Regions from separate parts of the Holdemanella sp. DFI.5.55 genome, predicted to be linked through region 2. Evidence: riboswitches for the same ligand, from Rfam matches in the RefSeq annotation. Region 2 holds a riboswitch; each other region holds the start of a gene.
The links. Region 2 has a riboswitch for thiamine pyrophosphate ahead of thiC (phosphomethylpyrimidine synthase ThiC). Riboswitches for the same ligand answer to the same signal wherever they lie in the genome.
Positions count from the first base shown of each region.

Region 1: it holds a riboswitch for thiamine pyrophosphate, as region 2 does, so the genes downstream of both, LJE08_RS08395 (ABC transporter permease) here and thiC (phosphomethylpyrimidine synthase ThiC) in region 2, are expected to answer to the same signal.
Region 3: it holds a riboswitch for thiamine pyrophosphate, as region 2 does, so the genes downstream of both, thiW (energy coupling factor transporter S component ThiW) here and thiC (phosphomethylpyrimidine synthase ThiC) in region 2, are expected to answer to the same signal.
Region 4: it holds a riboswitch for thiamine pyrophosphate, as region 2 does, so the genes downstream of both, LJE08_RS04285 (HAD family phosphatase) here and thiC (phosphomethylpyrimidine synthase ThiC) in region 2, are expected to answer to the same signal.

Region 1 covers NZ_JAJDMK010000038.1:228-4,633, reverse strand. The annotation lists gene LJE08_RS08410 (TatD family hydrolase) at 1-578, opposite strand, end outside; gene LJE08_RS08405 (ABC transporter ATP-binding protein) at 571-1,305, opposite strand; gene LJE08_RS08400 (ABC transporter substrate-binding protein) at 1,305-2,303, opposite strand; gene LJE08_RS08395 (ABC transporter permease) at 2,300-3,061, opposite strand; TPP riboswitch at 3,105-3,191, opposite strand; gene LJE08_RS08390 (shikimate kinase) at 3,223-3,759, opposite strand; gene LJE08_RS08385 (TraX family protein) at 3,768-4,406, opposite strand, start outside.
Region 2 covers NZ_JAJDMK010000063.1:1,269-5,674, forward strand. The annotation lists gene LJE08_RS10680 (alpha/beta hydrolase) at 1-467, shown strand, start outside; gene nhaC (Na+/H+ antiporter NhaC) at 490-1,887, shown strand; TPP riboswitch at 1,936-2,041, shown strand; gene thiC (phosphomethylpyrimidine synthase ThiC) at 2,143-3,483, shown strand; gene LJE08_RS10695 (Crp/Fnr family transcriptional regulator) at 3,674-4,324, shown strand.
Region 3 covers NZ_JAJDMK010000099.1:835-5,240, forward strand. The annotation lists gene LJE08_RS12485 (HU family DNA-binding protein) at 1-101, shown strand, start outside; gene LJE08_RS12490 (GGDEF domain-containing protein) at 139-558, opposite strand; gene LJE08_RS12495 (hypothetical protein) at 938-1,276, opposite strand; gene LJE08_RS12500 (hypothetical protein) at 1,322-1,483, opposite strand; gene thiE (thiamine phosphate synthase) at 1,551-2,180, opposite strand; gene thiM (hydroxyethylthiazole kinase) at 2,177-2,947, opposite strand; gene thiW (energy coupling factor transporter S component ThiW) at 2,928-3,461, opposite strand; TPP riboswitch at 3,645-3,741, opposite strand; gene LJE08_RS12520 (GNAT family N-acetyltransferase) at 4,044-4,406, opposite strand, start outside.
Region 4 covers NZ_JAJDMK010000012.1:384-4,789, forward strand. The annotation lists gene thiD (bifunctional hydroxymethylpyrimidine kinase/phosphomethylpyrimidine kinase) at 1-520, opposite strand, end outside; gene LJE08_RS04285 (HAD family phosphatase) at 489-1,079, opposite strand; TPP riboswitch at 1,129-1,228, opposite strand; gene LJE08_RS04290 (DUF1667 domain-containing protein) at 1,234-1,578, opposite strand; gene LJE08_RS04295 (NAD(P)/FAD-dependent oxidoreductase) at 1,578-2,840, opposite strand; gene LJE08_RS04300 (NAD(P)/FAD-dependent oxidoreductase) at 2,833-4,263, opposite strand.

The sequences.
Region 1 (4,406 bases), on a different contig from region 2:
GCAATATAATCGTCACTATCAATAGCCCATTTCACAGCTTCAATACCATCGGATTCCATAAGTAATTTATCCATAGATACTTGTTCTACTAAATGCGTTACTTCCTCTTCTTTTCCAATTGAAGGACCAATCGTGAAATAAGATACCACTTCATCATATTCTTTGACATAATCCATACATCCATACCAATGTACAACATATGTATTTGGATATTTACGAATCAATTCAAGTATTGTTTTTTCCTGACCCTTCGTATGAAGAATAACCGGTTTATTTAAAGCATGTGCAAGCTGAAGCTGTTTTTCAAACACTTCTTTTTGAATATTTAAATCCAAATCACACCATACACTATCCATGCCGATTTCGCCAATGATAGGTGCCTTTTTTAACAAAGGAAGCATGGATTCAAATGTATCTAAACTTGCATTCCAAGGATGTATTCCACAAGAATAGAACAACTGCTTTTGATGGACAAGTTCAAATTCTTTTTCATTTACGACGTTACAAATACCAGAAATTCCATATTCATTCTGTAGCGCATTTATTTCTTTTGAATAATGATAATGTGCATCATGCATGATTTTCACCCTTCAACAATTCATAAACTTGTTTCTTCAAATCACTTTGTGAAAATAACCAATCCCTCGATTTCTTTTCTTTAGATAAGTCTATTTCCTGCAAGATATGACTTGGCTTATTCGATAAAATCAAAATACGATCCGATAAATATAAAGCTTCATCAATATCATGTGTAACTAATAAAGTAGTACGATTATAATTCTTTCTTAATTGTAACAACCAATCTTGCATATCATTTCGAGTAATAACGTCCAACGCTCCAAATGGTTCATCTAATAAAAGAATATCCGCTTTACACAAAGAAGTTCTCAAAAAGGCAGCTCTTTGGCGCATTCCTCCTGAAAGACTCGATGGATATGCGTTTTCATAACCAGAAATACCAAATGTTTCAAATTCTTTTAAAGCTCTTTGTCTTATTGATTTATCATGATTAATTTCGCCATACAAACAAACATTATCTAAAATCGTTCTCCATTCAAGTAATAAGTCACTTTGTGGCATATATGCAAAATGACTACTAATACCTGTAATTGGTTCATCATCCACAAATACGGAGCCAGAATAATCTTCAATTAATCCTGCCAATACATTTAGAATGGTGGATTTTCCACATCCACTTGGCCCTAGAATGGAAACAAATTCACCTTCTTGAATAGAAAAAGAAATATCGTTTAATATTTCTTTTCCTGAAAATTCAAGATTTAGCTTTTCAACATATAGCTTCATTATTTTACAAACTCGTTAGTATATTGATCTTTCGCATCAATCTTTTGACTGATCAATCCTGTTTCATACATAAAATCTGTATAATTATCCCATACAGAATCTTTCATAACACCCCATGAATCTGCATCTTTGGCATATTGACTACTTAAATATTTTTGACTTTCTTTAAGAAATTTCAAATCTGTATCTGACAATGCATCCTCATGTAAGATTTCAGCTGCTTTACTTGGATGATCAATCGCATATTCATATCCTTTTTTAGTAGCTTCCATAAATTTTTTAACTGTATCTGAATTCTTTTTAATCATCTTTTTGTTGGTGATAATAACCGGAGTATAGTAATCCAAACGATTATCTAAATCAGCTAATGGCATATAGTTTAAATCATATCCATCTTGTAGTGCTTTAATAATAGCCCAACCATAGAATTCCCATCCAAGGTTCACTTTATTTTTACCAACTTCATCACTAAGTCCTGCAATACCAGACCCATCAGATCCTACGATGTTTAACTTACTAAAATCAGCACCCGCTTCATTCATAACCGCTTTAATGACAGCTTCTTCACTTGGTGCTCCCCATCCTGCATATGTTTTTCCTTCAAAATCCTTTACAGAATTGATGTTTGCACTCTTTAAAGAAACAAATCCTGAAGTGTTGTGTTGGATAATTGTCGCAATTGTTTTAATTGGAAGTGGATCTTCACTTGTTAGGGCATACGTAACATCTTCTTGGTAAGAGATTCCAAAATCAGCTTTTCCAGCCGCAACCATTGAAGTTGTCGCATTATCACCTGGCTCAATAATATCTACATCTAAACCAGCCTCTTTATAATATCCTTTGTTTTTAGCTACATAGAAACCAGTATGGTTTGTATTTGGCGTATAATCCAACATCAATGTAACCTTTGTTAATTCTTTATCAGAATTCGATGTTTGAGCACAGCCAACTAAACTTAACGCAACAGCAGCTGCACACATAGCCTTTAAAATTTTCATTTTCTTTCTCCTTTTCGTAAATGTGGAAATAATATTTTTTCCAATAGAGTCACTCCTAAATTCAATAGAATGCTCCAAAATATAATCATCAATACACACGCAAAGACTTTATCTAACATATATCCGTTTTTTACACGAAGCATGTAATAACCAAGTCCTGCTCTACTTGAAAGCCATTCACCTACAATAGCTCCGCCCACACAATAGGTAGCCGCTACCTTTAATCCTGAAAATAAGCCAATGGCACCCGATGGAATCTTAACAATTTTATAGATTTGAAATAGATTGGCACCAAAACTTTTTAATAAATTGATTTCTTTTTCATTCACTTGTGACAAGGCATCCGTAAAGGATATCGCAATCGGAAAAAAACACATAAATATGACAATTAACACTTTGGGCAACAAATCAAATCCAAACCAAATTGAAAACAAAGGCCCTAAAACCATAATAGGAACGGTTTGTGTCACAATCAAATATGGATAAACACTTGTCTTAAATGTTTTGGATAGATCCATACAAATTGAAATAAGTATCGCAAAGAAAGTACTAATCAACAATCCTAAGATTGATTCTTGCAACGTAACAAGCGAATGTTGCATTAGAATATCAAAATTCTCAATAAGTGCACTGATAATTTTTGATGGACTTGGCAAAATATAAAGTGAAATATCAAATACACGAACATATAATTCCCAGCCACCAATCACTAGAATAAACACAAGCAACGGCATGACAATTCTACGATTTTTCTTCATTCACTAGCTCCTTTCCAAATAAAAAAGGCACCCTAGAGTGCCACCATCAATCGATATGACTCCCTACGCTAGAATTAACCAGATCAGGTAATAAGGGTTTTTCTCAGCATTTGCACCCCTGTCATGTATGTTTTTACTTGCCCATTGATTATATCACAATCTTAGACTAATTTATATTTCTTGCATATATCCTCAACAATTCCATCTAAACTTTTACCATCCATTGAAATCGAATCCATTTTGGATGCATATAAAGTATGGAAATAATCAAAATCCGCCTGTATTTCTCGCATATAATATGCCTTATGCTTATTTAGATACGATTGAGGGATGTGCAAAAGATTGTCATTATCATCCGTAAATTCCAAGCGTTTAAAAACATTTTCAGTTCGATTTGTTAAGTCGAAACAAATAATATCTGAATCTTCAAAGAAATCTTCATATGCATCTAAATACGCAATAGGACTTAGGGCAATGACTACATTTTCATTTTCTTTGATCCAAGATGAAATCATTTCTGCACGCAATTCATCACATTCATATTGATCATTATATTCATCTTGAAACACAAGCATCGTACCATATTTTTCTTTGATTTTCGCATCCATATCGATAAAGTTGTAACCTATTTTCCTTGCCAAGAACTCACCAACAGTGCTCTTTCCAATGTTACACATCCCAAAAATTAATATTTTCATTTTTCCCTCTACATCATTACACGAATCAATCCACATAAAACTAAATGTCCCACATAGAACCAATAAAAAAACCATTTCATAAATGTACTCTTTCCTCTTGTTCCATCATATAAAGACATAATCGGATATACTAAAACAATTCCGAACTGCAACAAACCATAAACTACATCAATACATAAACAATAGACCATTGCATACATAGAAATATATAAGGCCATACCGAGTACTTGTTTTTTTAGATTGCCTTGATTTTTATAAATGTGGTTTGTACAAAGAATGGGAAAGCATGACCAATCACTTGGAAATGCCAACAAACAAAGAATTAGAATACAACCTATCTTCTTTGCATCTTTCCATTCTTGATATTCCACCCATAAACCAATCACCGACAAGAATAATGGCCATATAATACTTGTCTGATTTAATAAAGAATCTTTTAAAGGAATCAAAGAAATGCCAAAACAGAGGTTATACGCAAAGTGAGCGATAATTGAAAAAATCAATAATCTTTCTAAGTACTTCTTTAAACTATGCGTATGCGTATAGCCTTCAACCACCATAAACCACATGATAGGTGCTGCCACTCGTCCAATTAAATGAATCAATAAAAGCCACCAATACTTTTCATAATTCGGATAAAATGTTGT
Region 2 (4,406 bases):
CTAAAAAAATTGCGCTTCACGGATGTAGTCTAGGAGGATGCGTAGCGAGTATGGTAGCAGGACAATGTAAAGAAAGAGTTCAAGCATTGTCGTTATGGTGCCCTGCACCAGATTTAGTTTATAACTTGAAGGAACATTTGACTTTGTGTGGCCAGAACGTTTCAAACATTGAAAAAGATGGATGTGCAGATGTGGAAGGATTGAAGTTGAGCCTTAAATTTTACCAAGATGCATGTACACTCGATCCTTATAAAGAGGCTTCATTGTTTGATAAAAATGTTTGTACCATTCATGGAGATCAAGACATTACTGCTTCGTGTGAGTGTAGTTACAAGTATAAAGAAATTTTTAAGGAAAGAGCAAAATGTATTATTGTCAAAGGAGCAGAGCATCGTTTTAAATCATTTGCGTTTAGAGAAGCAAGAATGAAAGCGGCTCTAGACTTTCTAAAGGACGAATTGTTATAGATGAAAGAGAAGGAAATTTGATATGAACAAAGAAAGAAAACAGCCAACAACCCTATTTGCGGTGGTTTCATTTTTGGCTATTATTGCCGTATTGATCATTATGATCAACTTAGGATGCAATACAACACTATCGGTATTTGCGGGTGTGATCGTTGCGGTTATTACCACAAAATTTTTAAATATTCCATGGAGTGAAGTGGAACAGAATATTATTAAAACAGCGGCTGAGTGTATGCCGACATTTTTGATTGTCATTATGGTCGGTATGCTTGTGGGAATCTGGATGGCCGGTGGAACCGTTCCATCATTGATGTATTATGGTATGCAAGTGATTTCACCGAAGATCTTAGTACCTCTAGCTTTTGTCCTTTGTGCCCTAACGAGTGAATTTACAGGAACATCCTTTGGTTCTGTGGCAACCATGGGTCTTGCGATGGTGGGAATTGCCGCTACAACAAGTATTCCCGTACCATTAGTTGTAGGTGCCGTTGTTTCTGGAGCGTGGCTAGGAGATAAGATGTCGCCTTTATCAGATACAACCAATTTAGCAAGTGGTGTAAGTAAAGTACCTTTATATGCTCACATTCATTCTATGCAGTATACAACACTTCCTGCAGCTGTAGTCGCTTTGATCTTATTTACAATTGCCGGCTTGTATTATAGTGGTGGAAGTATGGACCTTGCCCAACAAAAATTGATTTTAGATACGCTATCTAAACATTTCAATATCAATGTTCTATTGATTTTACCTGCTATTCTAGTTATTTTGATTTCTGTATTTAAATTACCTTCCTTATTAGGAATGGGCTTAGCCGTAGTTGTATCTGCTGCTTTTGCGATGGTATTTCAAGGGGTAAACTTTGTTGATTTAATGAACTATGCTTTTAATGGTTTCAGCATTGAAACAGGTGTATCCATTGTTGATCCAATGTTGAATCGTGGTGGTGTACTTTCTATGTCTGAATTATTAGTGACATTTATGGTTGCTAGTGTAATGGGAGCTGTCATAACGTCTACTGGTATTTTGGATGTTTTGGCAAAAAATGTTCTTTTAAAATTTATAAAGAATCGTACAGTACTAGTGTTTGTCACTTTGGTGTATTGTTATGTTGTGAACTTCTTAACAGCTGGCGGACAAACAGTATCTATCATTGTAACTGAACAAACGTTTGAATCGACTTATGAAGATATGAATGTTTCTCGTAAAGTATTATCTAGAACACTCGAAGATTCTGGGACATTATCTGCGCCTATCGTTCCTTGGGGTGTTGCGACAATTTATGTCATGGGCGTACTTGGGTGCTCAACAGCTTATATTCCATACGCATGGTTTATCTTTGTCGTTCCTATTTTCTCAATGATTTGTGCCATTACTGGAATTGGAATTTGGGATAAAGAAGAAAAGCCTGTTCGAAAATAAATGTCTTATATCTTTACTATCTTTTAGAATTGGTGTATAACTTAAATGTAAATGAAAAAAGGGAGCTTGTAGTACAGGCTGAGAGGAAAGTATGACTTTCGACCTATAACCTGATTTGGATAATGCCAACGTAGGGAAATACTTTGTCTTTTTAGTGTGAGTATACCTATATTGGTTGCTCACTTTTTTTTGTGGCGAAATGGGGGCACCACTTTTTGTCACGTTAAATAATCATTTGGAAAAGGAGATTTTAAAATGAACACAAATGAAGGTACAGTAAGTACAGGCGCTACATATACCACTCAGATGGATGCTGCGCGTAAGGGGATTATTACGCCAGAAATGAAGATTGTAGCCCAAAAAGAAAAAATGACTGAAGAAGAACTAAGAGAGTTAGTCGCATGTGGTAAGGTTGTAATTCCGGCCAATAAAAACCATAAATCTTTAAATCCTGAAGGTGTGGGAAGTATGTTACGCACGAAGATCAATGTAAACTTAGGGGTTTCTAGAGATTGTAAAGATTATGATGTCGAAATGGAAAAAGTTATGGCAGCCGTAAATCTTGGCGCAGAATCAATTATGGATTTATCGAGTCATGGAAATACACAACCATTCCGTCAAAAATTAACATCTGAATGTCCAGCTATGATTGGTACTGTACCTGTATATGATAGTGTGATTCACTACCAAAGAGATTTAAATACATTAACCGCAAAGGATTTCTTGGATGTAGTCGAGTTACATGCCAAAGATGGTGTGGATTTTGTTACTTTGCACTGTGGAATCACAAGAAAGACGATTGATCAAATCAAAAAACACAAACGTAAAATGAATATTGTTTCTCGTGGAGGAAGTTTAGTCTTTGCGTGGATGTCAATGACAGGTGAAGAAAACCCATTCTATGAATACTATGATGAAATCTTGGATATCTGTGAAAAATATGATGTGACGATTTCTTTAGGAGATGCTTGTCGTCCTGGATGTTTAGCAGATGCCACAGATGTCTGTCAAATCGAAGAATTGGTTCGTTTAGGAGAACTTACAAAACGTGCTTGGGAACATAACGTACAAGTTATTGTCGAAGGACCTGGACATGTTCCATTAGATCAGGTTGCGGCCAATATGCAGGTTCAGCAACAAATCTGTATGGGTGCTCCATTTTATGTGTTAGGCCCATTAGTTACAGATATTGCGCCAGGCTATGATCATATTACAGCGGCTATTGGTGGTGCGGTTGCAGCTATGTCAGGAGCAGCCTTCTTATGTTATGTAACACCGGCAGAACACTTGGCTTTACCAAATGTTGAAGATACAAAACAAGGAATCATTGCTTCTAAGATTGCAGCACATGCGGCTGATATTGCCAAAGGTGTTAAAGGAGCACGAGATATTGATGACAAGATGGCTGACGCAAGAAAGAATCTAGATTGGGATGCGCAATTTGAGTGTGCGCTAGATCCAGAAACCGCAAAAGCAATTCGTCAATCTCGTATGCCAGAAGATGATCATAGTGACACTTGTAGTATGTGTGGTAAATTCTGTGCTGTAAGAAGTATGAATAAGGCTCTATCTGGAGAGAATATTGATATTTTATAATTGTAGTATTTTACATCGTTTATATTTTTTAACAATTATTTGTAGAAATTAATTGATGTTGTGTGTTGTTTATAAAAGTATGATATATTAAGTGTGTAACGTTTAAATGTTATATTCTCTCGTGACATATGTTACTAAAAATGAGATTGGTGAGTATGTTATAATTAGACGTATTGAGAAGGGGTTATTTATGAGTGAGCCAGTTTTAAGTTTTCTTGAAGAAAAGAATCTTCCTGAAGTCATAAAAAAGAAACATACATATTTGATGATGGATGGACACGACCAAGAAGATATTTACGTATTAAAAGATGGTGTTGTGAAAGTGAGTATTGTTTTATGTGATGGGCGTGAATTCAATATCACTTATTTAAAAGGTTTGGATATAATTTCTTTGTTGAAAGATGAAATCAATAAAATGACTACGGCATCATTTCATGCTCGTATCGAAAGTGATACGGCATCTTTCTATCGAATCAACAGAAAATTCTTTGAACAATATGTGAAAGAAAATGAAGAATTACATGCATATATAGAGTCGTATTATCGTAAAAAGATGACCGAAGCTATTTATCGACAGCAACTCATGACAATGAATGGGAAAAATGGAGCTGTGTGTGCATTTATCTATCATTTGATTTCGTTATTTGGTAGACAAGTTAAAAAAGGTATATTTATTGATTTGCAAATCACGAACGATGATATTGCCAGTTTCTGTGGGGTATCCACAAGAAACAGTGTCAATCGTATCTTGCGTGGATTAAGAGAAGAAAACGTTATTACGATGGTGTATCATAAAATCTTAATTTTAGATGTAGATTATTTAAAGCGCTATGCACAGTAAAAGGAACTAATTAATGAAAGAAGGCCAGTGATCATTGACCTTCTTTTTCTATATTTTGACTAATTTAGTGCATTGTTTGAGA
Region 3 (4,406 bases), on a different contig from region 2:
AAGGAATTAATCCTCTAACGAAAGAAAAGATTCAAATTGAAGCTAGCAAATCTGTTAAGTTCAAAATTTCCAAAGCTCTAAAAGAAGCAGTTAATAAATAATATCAAAACAAAAAGCATCCCTAGAGATGCTTTTTCATTACCTTCTTCGATCATTACAACTCGTTGTATAATAATCCTTTTTATTTTGATACATTCTTTCATCGGCTAATTTACTTATTTCTTGAACCGAATCAAAATCTTGTTCTGAAGACTTGACGACACCATACGATACAGATATTGAATTGGAGTACTTACCATGCCAATCATGAATAGTCACATCAAATACTTGTAATATAGAATCGATATTCGATACAGATTCTTGAATCAATACGACAAATTCATCTCCACCAATACGATATATTTTTCCATAAGAGGCAAACGCAAACTTCATGCAGTTACTAGCCGCACAAATCAGTTCATCCCCTGCACTATGTCCAAGTGAATCATTGGCTTGTTTTAAACCATTTAAGTCTAAAGATATATAAGCCCATTCCGTATTTAAATCTAACTTTTCCATATCCGTATCATACGCACGTCAATTGAAACATTTCGTCAGTCCATCCGTATTCGAAGTATACATATATTTTTCTTTTTCATACTTCTCTTTTAATGCTCTAGAAAGCATAAGAACAAGTAAGCATGAAGCTGAAGTTAGATAAATACCGATAATCAATATCGCTACGATATTACTTTGAGAAAGCATCGATTCAGATATGGATACAGATGCATTATAATTTCCGTGTTTTCGAGTTATATATTGATAGTTTCTATCAGAAGTCAGAATCTTCTTCCCAATTTTATTTTTGTCGGTAGCCCTCAATTATTTTCGTCTTTGAATTTACAACATAAATTTCCATTCCCTTATACACAGGCATATCAGCTACAACATTTGAAATTTAGTTTTGTTTCAACTCCTTTAAAAGACGCTTTGGCGTAATACCCACTTGAACCATATGTGTTTTCGACTCATTCCAAGTAATCGCATACATCATCTCTTTAGCTTCAGCCGTATTTGGCGTGACATCCTGGCATAATGTTAAATCTTTATTATTTAACATCTGTTTAAAGAAAGCCATTTGTTCACCTGAATCAAAGCTATATCCAAAATACTTAGGTATCGAACCCGAATAGATCGTTCCCGTATCATCAATAAAATGAATTTCATCCACGGACATTAAAGATGCGATTTTTTGATGTTTATCAATATCATATTCAACTTCCGGCTTGGCATCCACAATATAAGATATGGCTTTAGCACGTACTATATAATCATCTTTTAATTATTTCACAAATCGCTCTTCATTCGACTCATTTTTATCAAGATCCGCAATCACACGATCCAATAATACATAGGATGTGGTTTGCGCATTCTTTTCATTTACATATCTTAATATACATGCTTCAAGAATCAATACGAGGGCAACAATGGTGATTGAAAGCACTAATATTTTTCTTTTTCTCGCAATTACTATTTTAGGTTATATTTTTCAAAAATAAAAGTGGCATTTGTTATGCCACGATTTTTTGAATCGATTTCTTCAATTCTTCAGCTGCTTTTTTTGTATCCTCTTGATCCATAATAGCCGATACAACACAAACACCTTGAATAGGACTCTTTTCTAAAACAGAAAGATTGTCTTTATTTAATCCTCCAATCGCACAGACCGGAATCTTGACAGCCGAACAAATGTCATTCAATGTTTCCACACTCGTAATCGTCGTCGTCACATGCGTCTTTGTCGGATAAATGGCACCACAACCCAAATAGTCAGCACCATCAGCCTCTGCTTTTTTTGCAACTTCAACAGTCTTTGCGGTAGCCCCAATAATACAATCTTTTCCCATTATTTTACGAGCTACAGAAATTGGCATATCTTCATTTCCTAAATGAACACCACATCCTACAGCCATTGCGACATCGATTCGATCATCAATAATTAATGGAATATGATAAAAATCAGTAATCTCTTTTACTTTTAAAGCGAGTTCATAGTACTCTAAAGTCGACTTATTTTTTTCACGAAGCTGTATAATGGTTGCTCCACCTAGACATGCCCCTTTAACTTTATTTAAAAAAGTTTCTTCATCATAACCATCTGAATTGGTAATAAAATATAATGTATAATCTACTTTTTTCATCCTAACACCTCAATTTTAAACAAAGATTCATCAAAACTGGTAAGTTTATAGATCTCATCCATAAAATGCATATGAAAAGTTCCAGGTCCTTCACTTTTCGTCTTTTCTGCAGCAACTTCATAATAACAAGTTGCCTTAATACAAGCCAATAATGGAGAATAACTAGCTAAAAATGTAGCGATTGCCACATTTAACATACATCCAGTGCCTGTGATTCTTGAAAGCATTTCACAACCATTTGAAATTAAATTCACGTCTTTACCATCTGTAATGACATCGATCTTGCCGCTACAAACAACTACACAACCAAGATGTAAAGCCATGTCCTTTAGCCATTTTGCGCTTTCATAGATATTCTCTTCATCGAGAACATCCGCATCTACACCGTGCGCATGACTTGTCATCCCATAAAAAGCTTTACATTCACTGATGTTCCCTTTAATGACGGTTGGACAATATAAAGAAACAAGTTCTTTGGCATAATTTAATCGAAGTGTTGAACAAGCCACTCCAACCAAATCTAAAATGAATGGTATTCCTTTTTCTTTGGCACATTTTGCACTAATCATCATAGATTTAGCTCTAACATCATCAAAGTTACCTAAATTTAATGCCAAAGCCGCAGAATGGCAAGTGATATCATCAACTTCATCGGGGTGACAAGCCATAATTGGCTTCGCTCCTAAAGCTAATATAAGATTTGCACAATCATTAATTGAAATCGGATTTGTGATACAGTGAATCAAATTATTCGTTTGTTTCAACAAATTTTTGCACTCCTAACTTTCTTTGAATATTTTCTAGGATTCCACTACGAGACATCGACTTCAATAAAACATACGCAATACTTCCACCGATGATTGTACCCATTAAAAAGCTAGGTACATAGAACATCCATGTAAGTCCAGTTCTTCCCCATAAATATGTCATCACTGGATATGAAAGAACAGAACCAATTAAACCTGTACCAATGACTTCACCAAGTACGGCAGCCCAGATTTTTCCTTTACTAACACGATATAAAATACCAGATAATGTAGCTCCAAAAATAGCACCAGTTAAAGCCAATGGTGGAATTCCCATAACTGTCATACGAATTAAACCAATAGCTAAAGCACAAAGAAATGAATACCAAGGCCCCATAAATACAGCCATTGTGATATTAATAAGATGTGCCATAGGACACATTCCTTCTACACGTAAGATTGGAGAAATGACTACTCCAACAGCTACCATCATTGAAAAAAAGACTAAGCTTAATAAGTAATTGTGTTTATTCATAATACTACCTCCTACAGATACAGATGGCCTAGAAAACACGCAAAAAACCATCTGTGGTTCGGTATTAGACAAACAGTCCTCTCTCATCCTGTCAATTCAGGCTCCCTCGCTTGTTTTCTATACTCTAGGCGCTCCCCTACAGTAAGGCAATAAAACAAAAAGACCTGCAACGTAAAAAGACAGGTCAAAAAAATCTATACTTCCTACGCCGGCATTATCCGTCAGGTTTAATGGGTCGAAGTCGAACTTCCTCTCAGCAATAGCTCCCCAGATTTATTTACTACATTTAGAATTTTAGTACAAAACAATTTAAAGTGCAAGCCAAATATGAGATCAAGAAGGAATTTACGAATGAAACAAGACAAGAATCATTTCTAGTCATTTTAGCAATCTATTTTTTGATCTTTTTAACTATGGCAATGTCTCCATATGTGATTGTGAGTGGAGAAGAAAATTCCTTATCCCACATTCTATTTTTTTGCAAGCCTTATTAGTACCAATCTGATTGTTCCATTTGCACTAAACACAATTTACTTGGTATATTTATTATTTAAAACCATCATGTCTCAAGATAATTAGTGCCTATTTTAGCTTTTCAACAAGTTTTAAAAACTTCTTCTCATTCATTACATCATTCGTTATATAATCACCATTGTAGAATAAGGCATAGGTAGTGATAGGAGTTGGCGCATTCTGCGCCTTTTCTTTTGTATCTATATGAATCGCTTTAAATTCTATATTTTGTTCTTTTGAAACATTCTCTATAATCGGAACATACTTCGCATTAAAAGGACATTGACTTGTATAATATAAGACAAAGCCAGACTCTTCGATATGACATTCTTTTGCACAAGATTTAAATTGAGGAACTTTTGAATCATTAAAATTCAAGTACCACAATTGAATACCATTACTCGCTTCATCAGAGATTTTAAAACCTTTATA
Region 4 (4,406 bases), on a different contig from region 2:
CCTTAACTAAAGTAGCGCACCCAAAATTTTCACTGATTTTTTTTGCCGCTTCAACCATACTAGCCTCATCCGTAATTTCCATTTCAGAAAGCACTTCTGCTTCCGGAATATTTGGAGTAATCAAAGTAGCTAAAGGCAACAATTCTTTTTTCAATGTTTCAATCGCATCCTCACTAATCAATCTAGCACCACTTGTCGCAACCATCACAGGATCAACGACAATATTTTCTGCCTTATATTCCTTTAGTTTCTTTGCGATCATCTCAATCAAACTAGAACTTGATACCATCCCAATCTTTACCGCATCCGGATAAATATCTGTAAATACCGCATCTAGCTGTTCACCCAAAAATTCAGGTGTTACATCCATAATACCCGTTACTCCCAATGTGTTTTGCGCTGTTAATGCCGTGATTGCACTTGTTGCGAACACATGGTTAGCACACATGGTTTTAATGTCTGCCTGAATGCCTGCTCCCCCACTCGAATCACTTCCCGCAATCGTTAATGCACTTTTCATTTAAATCTCTCCAATCTTTTATTTTAATCACTTTAAATCCGACTTTTTTCGCCACATCTATACAATAATCTGCATCCTCAAACACAATTATATCTTCTGGTCTTTGGTTTAAAACTTGTGCACATGCCAAATAAAAATCCGGATCATCTTTTGACTTATTCACCTTTGAACAAGTTATAATATCTTCAAAATAATTCAACACACCCAGTCTATTCAACGCAATTTTTACAAGCTCTTCATCACAACTTGTACCAATCACATTAATCGAATCATAATGTGAAATAAACTCTTTAAACCCAGGCATAAGGTTCACTTCATACTCATAAAAATCTGATATAAAATTCAATACCTCAGAAATGATTCGTTCTTCTTGTTTACTGATTTTATAATGATTCTTCAAGTATGTTGCGCTCTGTTCTAAACTCATATCTGAAACAATTTCATCAAGATTTTTTTCGGGAACCATTCCCAAACTTTGAACATATTGACTTGCCAAAGTATTCCATACTTCCATTGAATCCAGTATTGTTCCATCCACATCAAAAATTGAATAATTCATATTCTCTCCACCAAGAAAAAAAAGCTGCAGAAAACCAATCTGCAGCTCACTATCAAAAAGATATATTCCCTACGTTGGTATTATCCAAATCAGGTTATAGGGTCTAGGACAAACCTACTCTTAGCCTAAAATCTCCCCTTTTTTAACAACAATATTATAAGTCTTTCGTCGCAACTAAATCAACACCCGTACCACAAATATCAGAAACAATTACATCTTCACGATGCACAGGTGCCTTCACAACCACACGGTTCAATTCCTTCATAACATCAAAAATCTTTTCCTTTGGAATATCCCCGTTGGTTTTCACGCTCAATCTTTCAATCTCAGCACCCACAATTTTCACAGTACTTGTCACAACACGAGTTGGATGCGTACACTCTTTCTTTCCATAGATTGCACCTCTAGGACAACCATTTCCAGTTACTTTATAATCATTTTCTTCATCAACCTTTAAATGGCAACCCTTAGGACATGTTATACAAATTAACTCTCTCATTACGCATCCTCCTCAATAGATACAACCAATTCTTTATCTGCCTTTTCAAGCAATATTTTAGGAATTGATATCTTCTCCATTTCACTTGGAATCACATGTTCCTTTTTAAATTTCGCAATGATTGTATCCCCATCCTTCACGACAATATTTACCTGTTGCGTTGGTCTTCTTACACGGAAAGAAAGCTCAACACTCTTTTCTACATTATCCTTACGAATATATTGAGGAACTACATACGAAATATTATCTCCATTTATCGTCCTTACGAAACGATCCTTAGATACTTCGCCATTTGAAACATATCGACCAGCACCCATTCCAGCCGTTTCACTTTCCAAACTTACAAAATCCACTAAATCATGCACATGCACAACATTACCTGATGCGAATACCCCTTCCATAGAAGTCTCCATATTTTCATAAACAATAGGGCCATGTGTTCTAGAATCCATTTCAATCCCTAAATCATTTGACAACTCATTTTCTGGAATCAATCCAACAGACAACAATACGCAGTCACAATCAAATTCCATTTCTGTTCCTTCGATTGGATTTCTATTTTCATCCACCTTAGAAACAACAACCTTTTCCACTCTAGACTTACCCACAATATCCGTAATTGTATGACTTAAATACAATGGAATATCATAATCATGTAGACACTGAACAATATTACGATTCAAACCATTTGAGTACGGCATAACCTCAACAACAGCTAAAACTTTTGCGCCCTCCAAAGTCATTCTTCGCGCCATAATTAAACCAATGTCACCACTACCCAAAATCACAACTCTTTTACCTGGCATATACCCTTCAATATTTACATATCGCTGAGCTGCACCTGCCGTAAACACACCAGAAGCTCTAGTTCCTGGAATCGCAATTGCACCACGTGTTCTTTCACGACAACCCATATTTAAAATAATAGATTTAGCCTGTATCATTAAATATCCATGAATACTACTTGAACAATACACCATTTTATCTGGCGTAATCTCAATTACCATTGTATCCAATAAGATATCAATATCTGTTTTATCAACTTCATCAATATACTTTCCTGCATATTCAGGACCTGTTAATTCCTCTTTAAAGTGGTGTAAGCCAAAACCGTTATGAATACACTGATTTAAAATCCCACCAAGTTCCTTATCACGCTCAATAATCAAAACGGACTTGGCACCATTTTGTCTTGCGGCGATTGCACTGGCAAGACCAGCAGGGCCACCACCGATGACTACTACATCATACCTATTATTCATCACCATTCTCCTTTGTTCTTCCACACAAAATATAAGAACCGTTCTTATCCAAAACAATATCTAACTGACTAACACCCAACTCATTAGCTAGAATTTCCTGGACTCTAGGTCCACAGAATCCTGACTGACATCTTCCCATGCCAGCATTACATCGACGTTTGATTCCATCTAAACTAACTGGTTTGGGACTTCGACGAATCGCATCAAGGATCTCTCCCTCACTAATGGTTTCACAACGACAAATAATACGACCATACTCAGGATGTTTTTCAATATATTCTTTTCTTTGTTCATGTGACATTTCTTTAAAACGAACTACTTTTCTTGTAGAAACATAATTCTTTTTTAAATTTAAGAAATAGTCTTTTTCCTGCATCATTCTCACAATGTCTAATGCGATTGCACTCGCACTACTTAAGCCTGGACTTGCCATTCCGGCAATCAAGAAGAAATTATGTATATCTTTATCTTCGCCAATAATAAAATCTTTTGTATCACTTCTTGCACGCAATCCCGCAAACGTACGAATATTTTCTTGAAGCTTCATATTCGGTACGGATTTAACCGCATTTTCACGAATTATTTTTAATCCTGCAGACGTTGTCGAATAATCATCCGCATCCGTATTTGTACTTGTAGGACCCACAATTAAGTTTCCATCTACTGTAGGAGCTACCAATACACCCTTACCAATCTTTGTAGGGCATTGGAAAATAACATGATGAACCATGTTTCCTTGTGACTTATCTAATAAATAATATTCTCCTTTGTTTGGCGTAATCTTATAATCTGGTTTCTTAATAAGTCCAGTTACATGATCACACATAACACCCGCACAATTTACAACCAATGGAGCTTTGTATGTATCATTCACAATAAAGATATCTCCATCTTTTTTTATACTCGTAACCTCTTCATTCAAACGAAGCTCTACACCATTTTGAATTGCCACTTCACTTAATGCGATCGCAAACTGCCAAGGATTGATAATACATGCACTTGGCGCATATAAAGCGCTTGTACAGTCTGAATTTAAATTGGGTTCCATAACAGATAGCTCAGGCTGTTTAATAATACGCTGATTTTCAACACCATTTTGTACACCACGCTTATATAACATTTCAATGGTCCTATCATCCTCTTCACTAAATCCAACAACCAAAGAACCAATATTCTTACATGGAACATCTAAATCTTTACATAAAGAAGGAATAATTTTATTACCCCAAATATTATATTTTGCCATCAAAGTATTTGGCTCTGGATCATAGCCCGCATGAATAATTGCACTATTGGCCTTAGTTGTTTCATCGGCCACATCATTATTTTTTTCTAACCACAATACTTTTCCACTATATTTACTCAATTCAAAAGCTAAAGAGCATCCACTGATACCCGCTCCAATTATTATACAATCGTACATAGTTCGCACCTCTTTCAAAGTTACGATACGCTTATTTATATTTCATTTCAAATGTGTAAAAAAGTCCATTTTATTAATCAAAATATTGATTAATAGCTAGACAATCAAATAAAATGGTGTAAGATAAAAATAGATATCGATTA